Regions from separate parts of the uncultured Paenibacillus sp. genome, predicted to be linked through region 1. Evidence: riboswitches for the same ligand, from Rfam matches in the RefSeq annotation. Region 1 holds a riboswitch; each other region holds the start of a gene.
The links. Region 1 has a riboswitch for cyclic di-GMP ahead of RWM61_RS08945 (fibronectin type III domain-containing protein). Riboswitches for the same ligand answer to the same signal wherever they lie in the genome.

Region 1 (3,273 bases):
TGCACGTCGACCCGGCGGTCGAGGTGCTGGCGACGACGCGGTTTCCCGTCGTGGAGGGACCGCATTCGCCCAACGGGCCCGTCGATATGCCGGTCGTATGGACGAAGCGCTGGGGAGTCGGCCGCGTCTACTACAATTCGCTCGGCCATGTGGCCGACATCGTGCGGATGCCTGTCGTAACCGAATTGATGCGCCGCGGCTTTCTGTGGGCTGCGGAAGGCAAGCACGAGGCAGGGAAGGCCGGGACGGGGCGTCGCGAAGCCTATTCGGGTATGGCTGATAATCAGCTTTAGAGCTGGAAGACGAAGGAGAGAAGCAGCGTGGATAGAGTGAAAGTTGGCATCATCGGCACAGGCAACATCAGCGGCATTTATTTTCAGAACGGCGGCCGCTTCGAGTCGATGGAAATCGTCGCATGCGCCGATCTCGATGTGGAGCGGGCGAAGGCCAAGGCCGCCAAACACGGCGTACGCGGCTGCTCGGTGGAGGAGCTGCTAGCCGATCCGGAGATCGAAATGGTCATTAATCTGACGATCCCGGCGGCGCATGCTCCCGTATGCATCCAGGCGCTTGAAGCGGGCAAGCACGTATACGTGGAGAAGCCGCTGTCCGTCACGCGCGAGGACGCATCGCGCATGCTGGATATTGCGCGGAGCAAGGGATTGCTCGTCGGCTGTGCGCCGGACACGTTTCTGGGCGCCGGCATCCAGACGTGCATCAAGCTGATCGAAGACGGCGCGATCGGCACGCCGATCGGGGCAACCGCCTTCATGATGAGCGGCGGTACCGAGATGTGGCATCCGGCGCCGGAATTTTTCTACAAGACGGGCGGCGGCCCGATGTTCGATATGGGGCCTTATTATTTGACGGCATTAATCGCCATGCTCGGGCCGATCAGCCGGGTTACCGGATCGGCCCGCATCTCCTATCCGGAGCGGTTGATTACAAGCGAGCCGCTGAAGGGGCAGCGGATAACGGTGGACGTGCCGACGCATGTCGCCGGCATCATCGACTTCGCGTCCGGTCCGATCGGCACGATTCTGACCAGCTTTGACGTGAAGGGCGGTTCCGTGCTCCCGCGCATTGAAGTATACGGCAGCGAGGGAACGCTGGTCGTGCCCGATCCGAACATGTTCAGCGGCGAAATCCGGCTGTCGCGCGCCGGCTCCAGGGAGTGGGCCGATATCGCGCTGACGCATGCCAATGCAGAGAATGCGCGGGGCATCGGCGCGGCCGATATGGCCAAGGCGATCCGCACCGGGCGAAGCTACCGCGCCGCCGGGGAGCTGGCCTATCACGTGCTGGAGACGATGCACGGTTTTCACGACGCGTCCGAGCAAGGCCGGCATTACACGATGCGCAGCACCTGCGCGAAGCCGGCGCCGCTTCCGGCGGGCCTGGCGGACTATGAGCTGGATTAATATGCTCAATGTAAATTCGGCTGCATCACGCTGGGCAGTCCGAAAACCATAGGAACAGACGAAAGGAGCCGTTTTTTGCGCGGCTCCTTTCCTATTCCCCGGCGTTTTTGATTTTGTCTTTTACCGCTCGGTGAGTAACCTCGTAATTCCCTATATCGTTTGTTGGTTGTCCATGATTTCGACATGGGTTTACTGAAATCCTATTGAAATTCGACATAAATTCAGGAAACATATTGATTAATAGGGAGATTTGTCCTATAATTCAGGTAGTTCCAGAAACTTATGAAAAAGGCAAAATTCCCGAAAGGGAATGACGCAAAGCCATGGGTCTAAAGCCTCGTTGACAGCGGGGCCACTGATTGCCAGGTTGCCAACGGTCTCGACAACAAGCGCGTTTTGTCATTTTTCATCTAGTAAACCCTGGGCAAAGCTATGGCTTTTGCACGGGGTTTTATTTTTTGCCAATCATGAAGGAGCAGCCACAAAGCTTGCTCGCTCGCTCGGCTATGTCAGGTCAATCTACTTGGGGATGCGGAGGGGATTCACGGATGTCGGTTTGGAAAAAGAAAGTTTCAAAGCTTCTGGTTTTATCGCTGTTTTTGCAACTTATGGTTCCGATAGGGTTCGCATCGTTTGAGTTCGCTGCGCCGGTCTATGGAGAAACCGGTGTCACAGATTCTGTCTACGGGGATACGACGGTTCCAGCTGCCACTTACGGTCAAGGCCGCGGATTGAGAGCGGAATACTTCAACAGCCTGGATTTTACCGACCGAAAAATCATTCGCCTGGACGATCAGGTCAGTTTCGATTGGGGAGGAAATTCTCCCGACCCGGGCTTGGACAGGGATGCGTTCACCGTTCGGTGGAGCGGCAAAGCGGAGCCGCGATACTCCGAGCTCTACACCTTCTACGTGGAAGCGCATGGCGGCGTCCGCTTGTGGGTGAACCAGCAATTGCTAGTCGACCGATGGGACGGAAACGGCATGACCAAAGAGAGCGGAGCGATTCCGTTGACGGCCGGGAATTCCTACGATTTGCAGTTGGAGTACAAGGAGGACCAGGGGGCTGCCAACGCCAAGCTTCTGTGGTCCAGCGCGAGTCAGCCGAAGGAAGTCATACCGAAAAGCCAGCTGAACCCTCCGTTCATTCCGGGCGTTCCGGCGAACATGCAGCTTGCGTCGACCAGTTATACGGTGACGATCGGATGGGATCCGGTGGAAGGGGCAACCGGGTACGATCTGGAGGCGGACGGCCAGGTGATCGATATGGGGTCAAATACGACCTATACGCATTCGAACTTGGCGGCCAATACGGAGCATTCTTACCGTATCAGGGCGAAAGTGCCGGAAATCGAGGGTGACTGGAGCAATCTTCAGGCGATCCGTACGAAAGTTGCCGTACCGGCCAATTTCGCCGCGACGGTTTCGGACGAGAGCATCGTTCTGACTTGGGACGCGGCGGCCGGAGCGACGGGCTATGACATCGAGGCGGACGGCAGCCTGATCGATAACGGCGCCGAAACCGCCTATACGCATACCGGACTGATGCCGAATACACAGCATTCTTACCGAATCAGGGCGAGGAACGGCGGAGGTGCCGGAGACTGGAGCGCCATCTTGCAGAAGACGATTCTGCCCGAGGCTCCGACCAATATCCGGGCAAGCGCAACAAGCCGCAGCATAACACTGAACTGGGACGGGGTTCCGAATGCAACGGGCTATGACGTGGAAGCGGACGGGACGGTTCTGGACAATGGCATGAACACAGCGTTTACGCATAGCGATTTGGCGCCCAACACCTCGCACGCCTACCGCGTCAGGGCGAGAACGGCGGACGGCCCGAGAGCGTGGAG
Region 2 (3,273 bases), on a different contig from region 1:
AATGTGTACAACTATGTGGAAAACGCCAATGTTATCCACATAGTTGTACACATGCTGTTAACAACGAATATTTGTTCGGGGCATAATTCGATTGGATTCGACAATACCGGTTGTCGAAATCAACGGGATAACACGCGTCATCCCCTATGGAACTTGCCGAATGAAAGGAAGAAGCTTGCGTGACGATGTCCGACGAAGATCAATTTTATATGCGGGAAGCGATCGCCGAAGCCAGAATCGCCGAAGAAATCCGGGAGGTCCCGATCGGAGCGGTCATCGTGCGGCATGGGGAAATTATCGGCCGGGGCCACAATCTGCGGGAGACACTTAACGATCCTACCGCCCACGCGGAAATGATCGCCATAAAAAAAGCCAGCGAACGCCTCAATGCCTGGCGGCTGCTGGACTGTACGTTATATGTAACGCTTGAGCCCTGTCCGATGTGCGCGGGAGCCATCGTACAGGCTCGAATCGGCCGGGTCGTGTACGCCGCCTCCGACAAGAAGGCAGGCTGCGCAGGAACTCTCATGAACTTATTGCAGGAAGAGCGGTTCAACCATATGGCAATCGTTGAAGCCGGCGTTTTGCAAGAGGAATGCGCCTCCATGCTGACCCGGTTCTTTCGGCGGCTGCGCGGAAAGCTATAGGTGGGTCGTCGGCTTGCTTTCGCCGCTCACGCCGGGATCTTCGCGCTGCAGCTGCTGCAGCACGATAATAAGCCGGTCAGCCTCCTCGCTTAGCGCCAGAACGTCCGGATGGGTTAAGCTGCCCCTCGCCTCCGCCAGATCGTGCAGACGCAAACGCAGCGTTTGAAGCTGGTTAAGCAGGTTGCGTTTGTCCATATGCGCTTCAATTGCCCCAATCTTAGGTACCGTAGTCGTACCCCCATTATACACATATTCCCGGACAAATTTTGTAAAAAATTGTCGATGAATGCGTATTACTTTTAGCATTATTTCATTCTGCAACTATTGTATTGGGTATATAGTCCCTTTTCCCTAATTTTATCGAGCCGGTCGGTAAAACCCGCGCCTTTTACTCGCAAAATCGATTGCGAAATCTCTTGGAACTTATTATACTTAGTTACATAGTCATGAATAAATTACCATATAATCGACAATGGCAAACTTGCCGAAAGGCAGGGACGCAAAGCTGAGGGACTAAGGTTCCGTTCCGACAGGAGCTACGATCGCCTGGTTGCCGAAAGCAAACACCTTCCGGGTTAGGTGCAGCCGTCTCCATCGATTGGGACGGCTTTGTTATTCTCCGAATGAAAGGGGCAGCGGGGTGAAACCGAGCAATCCTTTGAAGAAGACGTTAGTATACGGCAGCAAAGAAGGAAGCGACATCTCGGTGATGATAGACTGCAAAGCGGTGGTAGAGAAGAAAAATTTCATCGCCACCGGACTTCTGACCTATGCGGCGGGTGAAATTATAGAGATCGAGTTCCCTCAGTCCGAATTGTTTCAGCTCGGGGAGCAGGTCCGGATCATCGTGTATACCAAAAGCGGCATTTATGTATTCGAATCGTCGATCCTCGCAAAAGCGCAGGACGCGATCATTGTCATTAATCCGCCCGATAACCGAAAGCGGTTCTTGGACAAGCGCGAGCATCCGCGCGTGCCGGTCAGGCAGCCGGGCAAGGTCATCAGCATCATTGACGCCATCCGCAAAACCGAGCAGAAGCTTGAGGATCCCTTGACGCTGCATCTGGATAACATCAGCATGACCGGTGTCGCCTTGTCCACGCAGGTTGCAATGCCGCTGCCCTTCAAAGCCGAATTAATGCTGGAACTCGATCTGGGCTTCACATTCCGTTGCCGGACGGAAATCGTCCACAAGAAGCAAATCGATACCGGCCTTATTTACGGCACCCGGCTGCTGCAGCTGGAACAAGAGCATGAGAGCAAACTGCGCGCTTATATTCTCCGGAGTCAGATTGAAACCTATTACAAGGAGAAATCCGACAAGTTCCGCATACAGGTTGCCGAGCAGCAGAAACTGCGGGCGCAAGAGAACGGGGCGGACGGATCGGGCACCGGCAAAGGAGATGCCCACGGGAGCCGCTCTATATTATGAAGGAATAAGAATAAGCCAATGCCGGAGGAGTTCGATTCCCGGCTTTCTTGCTTCCGTCAAGAAAGCCGCCGCGCTTGGCGTTCCTGTTCCGTCACACGCATAGCATCGTTGCACGCTGCGAGATAAGCCACCAGCCGGTCGCAGCGGTAGGTGAACGCCCGCGGCTTGGGGTCAGACGGATTGTACTCGATATAGCTCGCCAGCTTGCGTGTGGCGAATCCGATCCGGTCGATGGTTTTTTTCATGGCGATCTCTCCGATCATGAGGATTCCCTGAGAGAATTCGACAGGATGCGGACGTTTAGGTCCGTCAGACAAGAAAAAACTCCTGCGTGATCCCGCAGGAGGCCGAATATACCTGTAAAATGAATGGCGGCCCCGAGACGACTCGAACGTCCGACACACGGTTTAGGAAACCGATGCTCTATCCACTGAGCTACGGGGCCGCAGCAATGAATATTATAACACAAACCGTTCGGCGGTCAAAAGACAATTATAGTCCGCCGGATTCGGCGCCTAATCGGAGCCTATTCGTTGGCCATTCGGGCCTGATTCGGGGACGTTTCCTCCTTTACAATTGGGCCGATTTATGCTATTCTCTATATTGCTTGCGTTTGATAAATCCGTTTCATCGAGACGTGGCTCAGCTTGGTAGAGCGCTTGCTTCGGGAGCAAGAGGTCGCAGGTTCAAATCCTGTCGTCTCGACCATACATAACAACGAAATGCGACCTTGGGTCGCATTTTTTTATTGCCGTTGCCCATAACCACCCGAATTTTACACGCAAAAAATAACCCGCAACCGGTCGATCCGAATGCGGGTTATCGTCCTATACGGCGGTTTACAGTCCAGGTCCCGTAAACGTGCCCATCAGCTCTTCCATCGACATGGCATCTTTCGGAATGCCGATCGGGAATTCCACTTTCTCGTTGATGTTGCTGTAAAGGGTCGTGAAGGTCAATCCGGCCTTAGCCGTCTCGCCTTCCTGTGTAAAGTCGAGGTCGGCTTTCGCTACCTGATACACAGGCAGTTCGTCGACAATGGCCGTGGTCAGGCTCAGTTCGTTGACCTTGGCGTTCTTCTTGAACTCGTCAAGACCTTTGCGCAGCTCGCTGCGGTCGCCCTCGGCCAGCTCCTTCTTCGCCTGCTCCAGGTCAGCCTTCTCAAGCTGGAACGTCTTGCGATAATCCTCATTG
Region 3 (3,273 bases), on a different contig from region 1:
GGCAAGAGGAGCCATATAAGGCATTCCGAAAGAACGCAAGCCGCATAAATGGGCTATTATTATAATGTTGATGATCGCAATCCCGTAAAAACCGAAAGTGGCGGCAAAAATCATGATCACAAACCGGAGCAAACGGATCGTAATCGCCATGTTGAAGGCCGGGGTGGCAAAGCTGGCAATCCCCGTAATCGCGACTACGATCACCATCGCCGGAGATACGATCCCGGCTTGTACCGCCGCCTGCCCCAAAACCAGCGCGCCTACGATCGATACCGCTTGGCCGATCGCCCGCGGCATGCGAACGCCGGCCTCGCGCAAAATCTCAAAACTGACCTCCATCATCATGGCTTCTACTATTGCGGGGAAAGGAACGGCATCCCGCTGCGCCGCCAGACTGATCAAAAGAGGAGTCGGTATCATTTCCTGATGGAACGTAATGGCGGCGACATAGACGGAAGGTCCCAATAAAGAAATAAAAAAAGTGACATACCTTAACAATCGAATGGCCGTTCCGATATCGTAACGTTGATAGTAATCTTCGGCGGATTGAAAATACATAAAAAATGTGGTGGGCGCGAGGAGGGCAAACGGTGTTCCGTCCACCAAAATGGCGATTCGGCCTTCCAGCAAATTTGCGGCGACCGTATCCGGCCGCTCGGTATTGTAAACGGTGGGAAACAGGGTGAATGTTTCATCTTGAATCAACTCTTCGATATAACCGGATTCCAGGATGCCGTCAATTTTAATGTCGTTCAGCCGTTTCTTTACCTCTTGAACCAGTTTATCGTTGGCGATCCCTTTGACATACATGACAGCAACGTCCGTCTGTGTCACATTGCCGATTTTCATGGTCTCCAACCATAGATTAGAACTTTTAATTCGGCGGCGGATAAGGGAAATATTTGTCCCGATGGACTCCGTGAAACCGTCCTTGGGTCCGCGAATGACCACTTGGGATGACGGTTCCTCAACACCCCTGGTTTCTCCCCCTTTGGTGCCGCCGCTGATCGCTTCCGCCCAACCGTCCATCAGGATGACCGTATCTCCGGACAAAATGTTTGAAAGGAGACCGTTCCAATCCTTGACTACCTTCACTTCTCCGATGGACAAAGCATTGTCTTTAATCAAATCAAATACATTCTGATCCGATACCATACTTTTGAATGTCTCCTCGGCGGTATCGATCATCAAGGAACGCATGACAAAATCACCGACCATCTTCTTGTCGGCCAACCCGTCGGTATAAACGGCGGCAACCTGCACCTGCGAGCTTCCGAGCTTGAATTCACGGATAATGACATCAGGGCTGTTTCCAACCTCCTGCCTGATTTGATGAAGGTTGTCTTTTAACTCCCGATGAAGGGGGAACGTGCTTGTATCCGATATCGTTTGTTCTTTTTTTCTTCGCCTTAATCTGCGCAGTCGGTTCCAAAAGGACATGTTTTTCCCTCCTTACCATGTATTAGTTATTCGCTGTCGGATTTGCTTTTATTCTTGTGAGTCTCGGAGGGTGCCGGAATTCATTCCATCGATTGAATGGTCGGGACGCAATAGAATGGTTTCATAACTTTGCCCAATAAAAAAAATCTTCTTGGGAGGGATTAGGTGAAATTTGTCGAATAAATAGGAATATAGACGCATAACGTCGAAATGAAACGGTTCCCTAATCTTTTTATTCATAGGTCTTCGGACGGACAACGATGCGAAAAAGGCAAACCTGCCGAAAGGCTGGGGCGCAAAACTTCAGGCCTAAGGATTCCATCTACGGCAGCTGGGTCACCGAAATTGTTGCTTAGGAGCTACTCCTTTGTTTCGGGGTAGCTCTTTCATTTGATAAACCTATAAAAGGAAGGATTAGTCGATGGAAAACATTGCGGATCTCATTGAACACAATCACTTTTACCATGTATTTCAGCCACTTTGTCGACTTCCCGAACAAAACAAGTTCGGATACGAAGCATTAATTCGCAGTAAAACGGGCATAAGCCCGGATGCCTTATTTCAAGGAGCTCTTAGCCAGAATCGGTTGCTGCAATTGGATATGTGGTCCATTGACTGTGCGGTTTCCAGTTTCTTTTCTTCGCCGGTCATACAGGAGGGGGACGAATTATTGTTCGTCAATCTTTTTCCCTCCACCATCGTTGCCGACACTTTTCCTTCGTTTGTGGACAACTTAGAGCGACGGTTTCTTCTTTTTCGTCATCGCATTGTGCTTGAAATTAACGAATCCATCATAGAAGGACAAATTTGGAATGACCCCTTGTTCATTCAAAGAATCGGGGAACTCCGGGATGCAGGTTTTTTGATTGCCCTGGATGACGTGGGCGACGGGACGACCACGTTTCGGAAAATCGTCGAAATATCGCCGGATTTCATAAAGATAGACCGATTTTTTTCCACTGGGCTGTCCATTTGCAAGAAAAAGCAAAAGGTGATCCGGCTGTTCGTCGATTACTGCCGGGATGATTCCAGCCTCATTTTAGAAGGAATCGAACGAGAAGAGGATCTCGCTCATGCCTCGTTATTGGGCGTAACGATCGGGCAGGGCTATTTTTTGGGGAAACCCGACCGGCTGGAGGAGCACAAGTAACCATAATGAAACCTGGAGGAATGAGGTAAGATGGGTGATCAAAACGTGTATTCACGAAAAGCAACGCTTTCGCTCAAAATCTCCGAATTTGAAGTACCGCCTATGCAGGACCTGTTAATTATCGGGAAAAAGGCGCCGATCGGTCCGGAAGCCGTAAAGCGGATGGCGGAGGCACTCTCCCCGGAGCAATTCACCCTGATCCGGATGGATCATCCAAGAATAGAAGCTGTTCTCATACGAAATTCACTTCTGCAGATGCTGGATCAACGACTTCTTATGAACATTGTCATGGAGGAGGCGGAGCGTTTGATCCACGACACCATGGTACTGCGTTCCGAACTGAAAATCGCGGTTTCCGTACAACGGGAGGTGGAATTGGGATGAAAGTGTCCGAGATCATGGCATCTTCCGTTTATACGGTTTCGTCGGACAAAAGCGTTTCCTACGCAGCGGAACGGATGAACGAATGGAAAGTCGGTTCGTTAATCGTCGTGGACCATGGAACGGTCATGGGCATTATCACGTCCCGCGATGTCCGTTCTTCCCATCCCAACCGCATTGTGGCGGATGCCATGACGCCGAACCCCATTTGCACTTCACCCGATCGATTCATATGGGATGCGTTGAATATCATGGATCGGCATGAAATCGAGCGAATTTTGATCATGGAAGAAGACAAGATG

Region 2: linked by a shared signal. The riboswitch ahead of RWM61_RS15380 (PilZ domain-containing protein) and the one ahead of RWM61_RS08945 (fibronectin type III domain-containing protein) in region 1 are both predicted to bind cyclic di-GMP.
Region 3: linked by a shared signal. The riboswitch ahead of RWM61_RS17780 (EAL domain-containing protein) and the one ahead of RWM61_RS08945 (fibronectin type III domain-containing protein) in region 1 are both predicted to bind cyclic di-GMP.

What each region holds. Positions count from the first base shown of each region.
Region 1 is NZ_CAUPYC010000020.1:35,423-38,695, forward strand. Features, by position in the region: gene RWM61_RS08935 (ThuA domain-containing protein) at 1-293, shown strand, start outside; gene RWM61_RS08940 (Gfo/Idh/MocA family oxidoreductase) at 321-1,421, shown strand; cyclic di-GMP riboswitch class I at 1,702-1,796, shown strand; gene RWM61_RS08945 (fibronectin type III domain-containing protein) at 1,970-3,273, shown strand, end outside.
Region 2 is NZ_CAUPYC010000054.1:16,116-19,388, forward strand. Features, by position in the region: gene tadA (tRNA adenosine(34) deaminase TadA) at 186-647, shown strand; gene RWM61_RS15375 (aspartyl-phosphate phosphatase Spo0E family protein) at 642-842, opposite strand; cyclic di-GMP riboswitch class I at 1,112-1,205, shown strand; gene RWM61_RS15380 (PilZ domain-containing protein) at 1,288-2,079, shown strand; gene RWM61_RS15385 (hypothetical protein) at 2,136-2,396, opposite strand; tRNA gene RWM61_RS15390 (tRNA-Arg) at 2,449-2,524, opposite strand; tRNA gene RWM61_RS15395 (tRNA-Pro) at 2,711-2,787, shown strand; gene RWM61_RS15400 (hypothetical protein) at 2,919-3,273, opposite strand, start outside.
Region 3 is NZ_CAUPYC010000077.1:4,022-7,294, reverse strand. Features, by position in the region: gene RWM61_RS17785 (spore germination protein) at 1-1,440, opposite strand, end outside; cyclic di-GMP riboswitch class I at 1,701-1,784, shown strand; gene RWM61_RS17780 (EAL domain-containing protein) at 1,862-2,590, shown strand; gene RWM61_RS17775 (hypothetical protein) at 2,621-2,974, shown strand; gene RWM61_RS17770 (GGDEF domain-containing protein) at 2,971-3,273, shown strand, end outside.